3 regions of the Kosakonia sp. SMBL-WEM22 genome follow, and region 1 is predicted to be linked to each of the others. Evidence: predicted binding sites of a transcription regulator. Region 1 holds the regulator's gene; each other region holds the start of a gene.
The links. The regulator Fur, encoded in region 1, represses iron uptake genes when iron is present. The targets are predictions, from matches to a motif close to ATAATAATGAGAACNACTATCAA.

Region 2: a site for Fur is predicted at 1,055-1,077, ahead of fepB (Fe2+-enterobactin ABC transporter substrate-binding protein). Genes of this name have one in related genera too.
Region 3: a site for Fur is predicted at 1,155-1,177, ahead of sufA (Fe-S cluster assembly scaffold SufA). Genes of this name have one in related genera too.

What each region holds. Positions count from the first base shown of each region.
Region 1 covers NZ_CP051488.1:1,503,064-1,506,344, forward strand. The annotation lists gene HF650_RS07180 (beta-N-acetylhexosaminidase) at 1-1,273, shown strand, start outside; gene fur (ferric iron uptake transcriptional regulator) at 1,373-1,819, opposite strand; gene fldA (flavodoxin FldA) at 2,109-2,639, opposite strand; gene ybfE (LexA regulated protein) at 2,803-3,084, opposite strand; gene ybfF (esterase) at 3,222-3,281, opposite strand, start outside.
Region 2 covers NZ_CP051488.1:1,392,271-1,395,551, reverse strand. The annotation lists gene entC (isochorismate synthase EntC) at 1-1,028, opposite strand, end outside; gene fepB (Fe2+-enterobactin ABC transporter substrate-binding protein) at 1,247-2,173, shown strand; gene entS (enterobactin transporter EntS) at 2,583-3,281, opposite strand, start outside.
Region 3 covers NZ_CP051488.1:2,186,116-2,189,396, forward strand. The annotation lists gene HF650_RS10385 (alpha/beta hydrolase) at 36-827, opposite strand; gene sufA (Fe-S cluster assembly scaffold SufA) at 1,218-1,574, shown strand; gene sufB (Fe-S cluster assembly protein SufB) at 1,583-3,067, shown strand; gene sufC (Fe-S cluster assembly ATPase SufC) at 3,085-3,281, shown strand, end outside.

The DNA of each region.
Region 1 (3,281 bases):
TCGCCTGATAAAAGAGGGCAAAGAGGAGCGTGAGGCGAGCCGCTACCGCCTGCTGGATCCGACTGATACCTCTGTTACCGCTGGCGTACAGTTCTATGACCGCACCGGCTACCTCAATCCGTGCCTGGACTCCTCGCGCAACTTTGTCGATAAGGTGATGGGCGAAATTCAGCAGATGCACCGGGAAGCAGGTCTGCCGTTGCACACATGGCACTTTGGTGGCGATGAGGCGAAAAATATCTATCTTGGCGCAGGCTATACGGATGTAAAAGATCCGCAGCCGGGTAAAGGCATTATCGATCAGAGCAAGCAGGATAAGCCGTGGGCCAAGTCCGGGGCCTGCCAGGCGATGATCAAAGCCGGGAAAGTGAGCGATGTTGAACACCTCTCCAGCTACTTTGGCGCAGAGGTGAGCAAGCTGGTTAAGGCGCACGGCATTGATGTGATGCAGGCCTGGCAGGATGGGCTGAAAGATGCCAAAGACGCCTCGGGGTTTGCCACCAAAAACGTCAATGTTAACTTCTGGGATGCGCTTTACTGGGGCGGTTTCGACTCCGTTAACGACTGGGCGAATAAGGGTTTCCGCGTGGTAGTTTCCAATCCGGACTATCTCTATCTCGACTTCCCGAGCGAAGTTCACCCGGCGGAAAGCGGCTACTACTGGGGAACGCGTTTTAGCGACGAGCGCAAGATCTTCAGCTTTGCGCCGGACAACATGCCGCAGAATGCAGAAACGTCGGTCGATCGTGATGGCAACACTTTCAGCGCCAAATCAGACAAGCCGTGGCCGGGTGCCTACGGGCTTTCCGCCGAGCTGTGGAGCGAAGTGGTGCGCACGGATGAGCAGATGGAGTATATGATCTATCCCCGTCTGGTTGCCGTTGCGGAGCGGGCATGGCATCGCGCAAGCTGGGAGCAGGATTATCAGGCCAGCCGCGAATATAAAGGCGGCGAGACGCAGTGGGTCGATCAGAAGGCGCTTATGGCTGACTGGCAGCGTTTTGCCAATCTGCTGGGACATCGCGAGCTGGCGAAGCTGGATAAAGCTGGCATCCAGTATCGTCTGCCGGTACCAGGGGCGCGAATTGTTGACGGTGTGCTGGAGGTGAACACCCGCTTCCCGGGGCTGGTGGTAGAGTACTCCCTCGATCGCGGCAAAACATGGCAGCGCTACGAAACAGCTTCCCGTCCACAGCTTAAAGGAGAAATTCAGGTGCGTACCGCAAGCCCGGATGGCAAGCGCGTCAGCCGTGTCGATATGCTGAAAGGCTGATTGCTTTTCTGCCCGAGCGGTGCAGCCATTTGATGCGCCGCTCATCCTGCAGGCATAAAAAAAGCCAACCTGGCGGTTGGCTTTTAACGTTAGAAGAGCTTATTTAGCGTCGTGCGCATGTTCATCTTCACGGCAGTCGCCTTCAGCGCAGTGACCGTAAAGATAGAGGCTGTGGTTCGTCAGGCGAATACCGTGTTGAGCGGCAATTTCGCGCTGGCGTAATTCGATGGAATCATCACTGAATTCGATAACTTTACCGCAGTCGAGGCAGATAAGGTGATCGTGGTGATGCTGCTGCGTCAGTTCGAAAACAGACTTGCCGCCTTCGAAATTGTGACGGGTGACGATCCCGGCGTCATCAAACTGGTTCAGCACACGGTATACCGTTGCCAGACCAATCTCTTCACCCATGTCGATCAGACGCTTATAAAGATCTTCCGCACTGACATGATGGTTATCCGGCTCCTGAAGCACTTCCAGAATCTTTAAACGTGGAAGCGTGACTTTCAGGCCGGCCTTCTTTAATGCGGTATTGTTGTCAGTCATGCGGAATCTGTCCTGTTGCTATACGATTCACTTCCTTCGCGGAAGTTATAAGGAATGCACCCGGGCGAATGCGTATCATTATAGAACTGCCATGTATAAATGAAAACTGCAAGCCCTCAAGTAAAGTAAGCTTTTAAAACGTGGTATCGCCGACAACTCCCGTCCAGGCGTACCGCGTTAAGCAGGGCTTATTGTACAGGGATGAGTAGGAAAGTTAAAAAAATGTAGCAATTATTTCGATTGCTTTTACCTATTGATACGGCGCAACCGGCAGATTGCGCCATAAAAATCAGGCATTCAGGATTTCATCCAGATGCAGCTCTTCAGAAACCTGCTTCACCCAGTTTTGCACGCGCTCGGCGGTCAGTTCCGGCTGGCGGTCTTCATCAATTGCCAGACCAACAAAATGATCGTCATCGGCCAGACCTTTTGAGGCTTCGAAATGGTAGCCGGCAGTTGGCCAGTGACCCACGATTGTTGCGCCGCGCGGTTCAATAATGTCGCGAATGGTGCCCAGCGCATCACAGAAGTACTCAGCGTAATCCTCCTGGTCGCCGCAGCCGAACAGCGCCACTAACTTACCATTAAAATCAATCTCTTCCAGCGTCGGGAAAAAGTCATCCCAGTCGCACTGCGCTTCACCGTAATACCAGGTCGGAATGCCGAGCAACAGGATGTCATACCCTTCGATATCTTCCTTACTGCTCTTGGCAATGTCATGAACATCGGCGACGTCTTTACCAAGCTGGCTCTGGATCATTTTGGCGATGTTTTCGGTGTTACCGGTGTCGCTGCCGAAGAAAATGCCTGTAATTGCCATGAGTAAAATAACCTCTTGAATCTTAATGAGTATAGGGGGAGCGCTAAGCCCACAGATAAGGGCAATCATAGCAGAACAGAGAAGAACGCGGAAACTGCTATTGCCGCGGACTGCACTGTATGCCACATGAAAAGGGGTATTTAATCAGGATTCAGAAGATTCGCTATCCGCGCAGAGCTTTAAGCTGCGTCAGCAGCATCTCTTCAATAAGTTCGCTGCGGCTGATCTCGCGCACATCGGCCAGTTCGTTCAGCGCTTCCACCGCATCCGCATTCAGTTTCAGTTCGACGCGCTTAAGCCCACGAACCTTATCGCGTTTGAGCTGGTTGCGTTTATTAATGCGCAACTGTTCATCGCGCGAGAGCGGGTTGGTCTTCGGCCGTCCCGGGCGACGCTCATTCGCGAAGAGATCTAGTGTCGTACGGTCCGTTTGTTCTTTAGCCATGATATGAATACTACGGGAAAACACGCAATCGGGCCGCTGCCCGGGCTGAATAGCGCGCCATCATACAACACCTGCACCAGCACGCCAACGACCGGGCGCGTTGAAACGACCGGTCGCCGCCTTTTTAAACAGTTAGGCTATTCGGCCAGATAGCGGCGGATAGCCCGCAGCACCGCGTCAGGTTTTTCTGCATGCAC
Region 2 (3,281 bases), 110 kb from region 1:
ACCCACTCGCCGTTTCCTTCCGCATCGCACCAGCCGACAATGCCGCCAAAAAGTTCGCGATTAAACGGCTCAAGCTCGGCGATGATTTTCTTCGCAATCTGGTGCGGGAAGCCGCTCAGCGCGGGTGTCGGATGGAGCAGGCAGGCGAGCGTCAGGGCGTTTTCGCCCTCTTTTGCCGTACCCTCAATCGGCGTTGCCAGGTGCCACAACGTCGGTGTATTCACCAGCTGCGGCGACGATGGCAGCGTCAACATACGGCTGCGCGGCTGCAGCACTTTTTTCATCGCCTGCGTCACCAGTTCGTGCTCATGGCGATCTTTTTCGGAGGCCAGCAGTTTATTGCCTGCTTCGCGATCGAGCATGTCATCGGGCTGACGGCGGGCCGAACCGGCCAGCGGCAGAGAGCTAAAACGATCGCCCTCTTTACGCAGCAGCAGCTCCGGGCTTGCGCCAAGCAGCGCGCCGCCATCCGGCAGCGGAACGTGGAAGTTGAAGCTGGCGGGGTTCTGCGCAATTAAGCGCTCGAGCAGCACGCCGCTATCGACCGGGCGGTCTGTTGCGATCTCAATCAGGCGCGAGAGCACCACTTTTTCCACTTCTGGCGTCGCGGTGCGTGCAGATGCGTTCGCCACCATCTCCATAAACAGATCCTGCTCCGGCACCGCTTTTTGCGCCTTCACATTCGGCATCGCGCCACTGTTGAAGTAGCGCGCAGCGCGCTGTTTTTCCGGGCGGGAGAAGCTCTGCCAGCGTTGAGGGATAAAGAGCGCCGAAGGCAGCGTGGTATCAAACGGGATAGCGCCTACCATGATTGGCCGCGCGATGCCCTGCGCTTTGGCATCGGCAAAGGCCTGCGCCATTTTTTGCTGGAAGGCGCTCTCTGGCGCATCGCCCCCCGCTGCTGGCTCTGAGAAACGCGCAACACACCCCAACGTGGTGAAACTGCGGTACGGCGACATAAAGAAAAATTGATCGGCGGCCAGTGTCGTTGCAGACAGCTGGATCTCTTCAGCCAATGACGTATCCATATCATCCTCCGGCAATGATAAATGTATTAAGAATGATTATCATTTTTGTTTGGTGCAGTAAGATAAAAAGTTATTGCCGGTGATGTCAACAGCAGAATCTCCTCTCGCACTGCCACAACTTGCATCCGTGACGCTCAACGATGAAAATGAGAAGCATTAACTTCAACAGAAACAGGACTCACGTTGTGAATTTTCTTAGCTGGTGTCGTAAACACGCTCTGTTAGTGGGCGTTTTCGTTTTAGGACTTAACTCAGCCTGCGCCGCCGACTGGCCGCGCCAGATAACCGACAGTCGCGGCGTGCATCAACTTGCCAGCGCGCCGCAGCGCATTGTTTCCACAAGCGTTACCCTCACCGGCTCGCTGCTGGCGATTGATGCCCCCGTGGTCGCCAGCGGCGCCACCACGCCAAATAACCGTTTCGCCGACGATCAAGGCTTTCTGCGCCAGTGGGGCGACATTGCTAAACAGCGCAACGTCGCGCGTCTTTACATCGGCGAAGCGAATGCCGAAGCCGTTGCCGCGCAGATGCCGGATCTGATTTTGATCAGCGCCACCGGCGGCGACTCCGCGCTGGCGCTCTACGATCAACTCTCGACTATCGCGCCGACGCTTATTATCAATTACGACGATAAGAGCTGGCAGGCGCTGCTTACCCAGCTTGGCGAGATCACCGGCCACGAGAAGCAGGCCGCCGCGCGCATCACTGAGTTCAGCCAGCAGCTGGCGGCGGCAAAAGCACGCATGAAACTGCCGCCGCAGCCGGTCAGCGCGCTGGTTTACACACCCGCCGCGCACAGCGCGAACCTCTGGACCCGCGACTCCGCGCAGGGCCAGTTAATGCAGCAGCTCGGTTTTGCCCTCGCGCCGCTGCCGGCGGGCCTGCAGGCAAGCCAGAGCCAGGGTAAGCGCCATGATATCGTGCAGCTCGGCGGCGAAAACCTGGCCGCCGGGCTGAATGGCGAAGCACTGTTCCTCTTTGCAGGCGACCAAAAAGAGGCCGACGCCCTGAGCGCTAACCCGCTGCTGGCGCATCTTCCCGCAGTACGCAATAAGCAGGTTTATGCGCTGGGTGCAGAGACCTTCCGGCTCGATTACTACAGCGCAACCCGCGTGTTGCAGCGCTTGTCTGCGCTGTTTGGCTGAGGGTTGTTGGCGCAGCCTTTATTGCCGGATGGCGCTGGCGCTTATCCGGCCTACGAAATCCTCACCCTTTGCCGGGTGGCGCTGACGCTTATCCGGCCTACGAAATCCTCACCCTTTGCCGGATGGCGCTGACGCTTATCCGGCCTACAAAATCCTCACCCTTGCCGGATGGCGCTGGCGCTTATCCGGCCTACAAAATCCTCAGCATTGCCGGATGGCGCTGCGCTTATCCGGCCTACAAAGTCTTCAGCATTGCCGGGTGGCGCTGCGCTTATCCGGCCGACGCCCGCCCACTTTGCCGGATTACGTGCGTGACTTATCCGGCCTGTGAAGGCAGCCCGTTGAATCAAAGGGTGATCAGATCGCCGTAACGCTGGAGCTGCGGTGACGTTATCACCACCGCAGCATTTTATGCGCCGGGCTGAACCTGTCGGAAACGGCGCAGCTCGCCGAGTATGAGAACCAGCACTAATCCCACTATCGCTAATGCCAGCCCGCTCAAGCTCGCCGAGGCGGCGGGCGTCAGCATCGATCCCATCGCACCCAGCAGCGCCGCGCCGATGGCGTCGCCTGTGACGTTTTGTGCCGTCCATAAGCCGTTAATGCGCCCGAGCATCGCTTCCGGGGTCTGGGTTTGCAGCAGGGTGTATTGCAGTAGCGAACTCACCGCCGTCAGCCAGCCGCAGAGCGCGAGAAAGAGCACGCCGAGCGGCCAGACGGGCATCAGGCTAAAAAGCGCAATGGCGATAAACGCGCCGACGCTGGTCAGCAACATGATGATGCCGGGCCGTTCGCTGTGCGCCAGCCTGCCGCTGGTCAATGCGCCGATGGCCGCCCCGAGCGGCAGTGCGGCGTACAGCACGCCAATCTCTGCCGCCGACATCTGCCAGCTCATCGCCAGCGCCGGGTAGAGCACACGCACGGCGCTGGCCATCGTCAGCAGACCGCCGAGCAGCGCAATGCCGCCAATTAAAGGGTTACGCAGCAGAAAGTGCAGCGCCGTGGTAAGGGATTTAAGCGGGTGTTCACGCGGTTGCGGCGGCGGCGGGAGCGCGGGCAGCGTCAGCAGCGGCAACAGGGTGATAAAGGTGCCCGCCGCCGCCAGGCC
Region 3 (3,281 bases), 680 kb from region 1:
TGAAGAAAAAACGCGCCCGGGAGAAAAAACGGCGATTAAGTATGACGAGTTAAAAAATCGATAATCAGCCGGGTGACAAATTCAGGGTTTTCTCTGTTGCTAATGTGGGCGGCATGGGGAATAAGGCTAAATTCACAACCTAATTTCTCCGCCATTAATTGGCCCTCCAGCGGCGGACGCGGTAAATCCAGTTCTCCGGTAGCGATCTGCACCGGGCAGGTCATTTTCTCCAGTATTGTCATGCGATCGGGGCGACCAAAGATAAGTTTGCCAAGCGGAACGATGCTGCCGCGCAGCTGTTCTGCATTCAGGGCACCAAGCCGGGCGGTAAGAGCCTGCACGTCAGCCGGGTCAGCATGACAGGAGTAGAACTGCGAAACGACATACTCCAGCAGGGGCGCGGGAAGGGTGCCTGCGGCGTCGATAGCGTTAAGCATCGCGAAATACTTTTCACGTGCTTCATCCGTCTCATTGCCGACAAAAGTGTCGATAAGCATCAGCGCTTTAACCCGCTGCGGTGCCATTGCGGCGAGTTCAGCGCCCCACATCCCACCTACCGATAATCCGACAACTGCAAACTCCTCAATGCCGAGTGCGTCCATAATCTGTAAATGATCGGCGGCGAGATCGGCCATGGTGCTTCTTCCTGCGGGCAGGGCGGGCGATTCGCCGTGACCCCAAAGGTCAGGCACGATGAGGCGAAACTGCTTAGCGAGTGCGGTCATCTGCGGTGACCACATGGTTTTATCAAACAAATAGCTGTGGCCAAGAAGGAGGGGATAGCCGCTACCGCTATCAATGTATGAGAGGCTCGATGGTGTCTGCATCACTCTTTTCCTTATATGAGCGCCCATAGCAATGGGCACAGTAAAAGTGTGCTCATCATATAAAAGATCGATCCCGTCTGGAGCCTGCAAAATCCTATTCTTCGCCCGGGAGCGATCTTTAAGCCCCTCCTATAATAAAAATAGGCATTTCCTATACATTTTTTGCGCTTTTGCCGATTTAAGGCGTTACGCTTGCTAAAACCATTATTTATCAATTTATTAATCAGTTCTTCACCGCCTTCTACACCTTTTCAACAGGGTCTATGCTTAATAGAGACGCTTTAAAAAGGGCCGCAAGGAGAATAACCCTGCGGTCAGGAGGTTGAAGTGAGAATTATTATCACTAACATAGCGTTATGCTCTTCAGCTCAGATGAAGTGAGGTAACACGATGGAATCATTTAACCCCGACGATTTTGCATGGCGCGGTCTCACCATGACCCCAGCTGCCGCAGATCATATCCGTGCACTCACGGAAAAAGAGGCAGGCCTTCTCGGCGTACGGCTTGGCATTAAGCAGACCGGCTGCGCAGGCTTTGGTTATGTGCTCGACACTGTAAGCGAGCCGAACGACGACGACCTGCTGTACGAATCTGATGGCGCTCGCCTCTATGTCCCTTTACAGGCCATGCCCTTTATCGATGGCACCGAAGTGGACTACGTGCGTGAAGGCTTGAACCAGATCTTCAAATTTAATAACCCGAAAGCGCAGCACGAGTGCGGCTGCGGCGAAAGCTTTGGGGTATAGGCGGTACTATGTCTCGTAATACTGAAGCAACTGACGATGTCAAAATCTGGACCGGCAATATCAATTATAAAGAGGGCTTTTTCACCCGGTTAAGCACGGATGAGCTGGCGAAAGGCATCAACGAAGAGGTCGTGCGCGCCATTTCAGCGAAGCGTAACGAGCCTGAGTGGATGCTGGAGTTTCGCCTGAATGCGTTTCACGCCTGGCTGGAGATGGAGGAGCCGCACTGGTTAAAAGCCCATTACGACAAGCTTAATTACCAGGATTACAGCTACTACTCTGCGCCCTCCTGCGGCAACTGCGATGACGCCTGCGCCTCGCAGCCCGGCGCGGTGCAGCAAACCAACGCCAATGCGTGGCTAACCGAAGAGGTCGAAGAGGCTTTTAACCAGCTCGGCGTGCCGGTGCGTGAAGGCAAAGAGGTGGCGGTTGACGCCATTTTTGACTCGGTCTCCGTGGCCACCACCTATCGCGAAAAGCTCTCTGAGCAGGGGATTATCTTCTGCTCCTTTGGCGAGGCGATCCACGATCATCCGGAGCTGGTGCAGAAGTACCTCGGTACCGTGGTGCCTTCGAATGATAACTTCTTTGCCGCGCTGAATGCGGCCGTCGCCTCTGATGGCACGTTTATCTACATTCCGAAAGGGGTGCGCTGCCCGATGGAGCTGTCGACCTATTTCCGCATCAACGCGGAGAAGACCGGCCAGTTCGAACGCACCATTCTGGTGGCGGATGAGAGCAGCTACGTCAGCTATATCGAAGGCTGCTCTGCGCCAGTACGCGACAGCTACCAGCTGCATGCGGCGGTGGTGGAAGTGATCATCCATAAAGATGCGGAGGTGAAGTACTCCACGGTGCAGAACTGGTTCCCGGGCGATAACAACACCGGCGGGATCTTAAACTTCGTCACCAAGCGTGCGTTGTGCGAAGGCGAGAACAGCAAAATGTCGTGGACCCAGTCGGAGACCGGTTCGGCGATCACCTGGAAGTACCCGAGCTGTATCCTGCGCGGTGACAACTCGATTGGCGAGTTTTTCTCGGTGGCGCTCACCAGCGGGCATCAGCAGGCGGATACCGGCACCAAGATGATCCACATCGGTAAGAACACCAAATCGACGATTATCTCGAAAGGGATTTCGGCCGGACACAGCCAGAACAGCTACCGCGGGCTGGTGAAAATCATGCCGACGGCGACCAATGCGCGAAACTTCACCCAGTGTGACTCAATGCTGATTGGCCCCGATTGTGGCGCGCACACCTTCCCGTATGTCGAGTGCCGTAACAACAGCGCGCAGCTGGAGCATGAAGCGACTACCTCGCGCATAGGCGAAGACCAGCTCTTTTACTGTCTGCAGCGCGGCATCAGCGAAGATGACGCCATCTCCATGATTGTTAACGGCTTCTGTAAAGATGTCTTCTCCGAGCTGCCGCTGGAATTTGCGGTCGAAGCGCAAAAACTGCTGGCAATTAGCCTTGAACACAGCGTCGGTTAAGAATTAAAGGATAATAAATGTTAAGTATCAAAGATTTGCAGGTTGGTGTTGAAGATAAGTCGATTCTGCGCGGCCTCAACCTTGAGGTGCGTCCGGGCGAAGTGCACGCCATTATGGGCCCGAACGGCTCCGGGAAAAGTACGCTCTCCGCGACCCTGGCCGGGCGTGAAGATTACGAAGTGACCGGCGGCAGCGTGGAGTTTAAAGGCAAAGA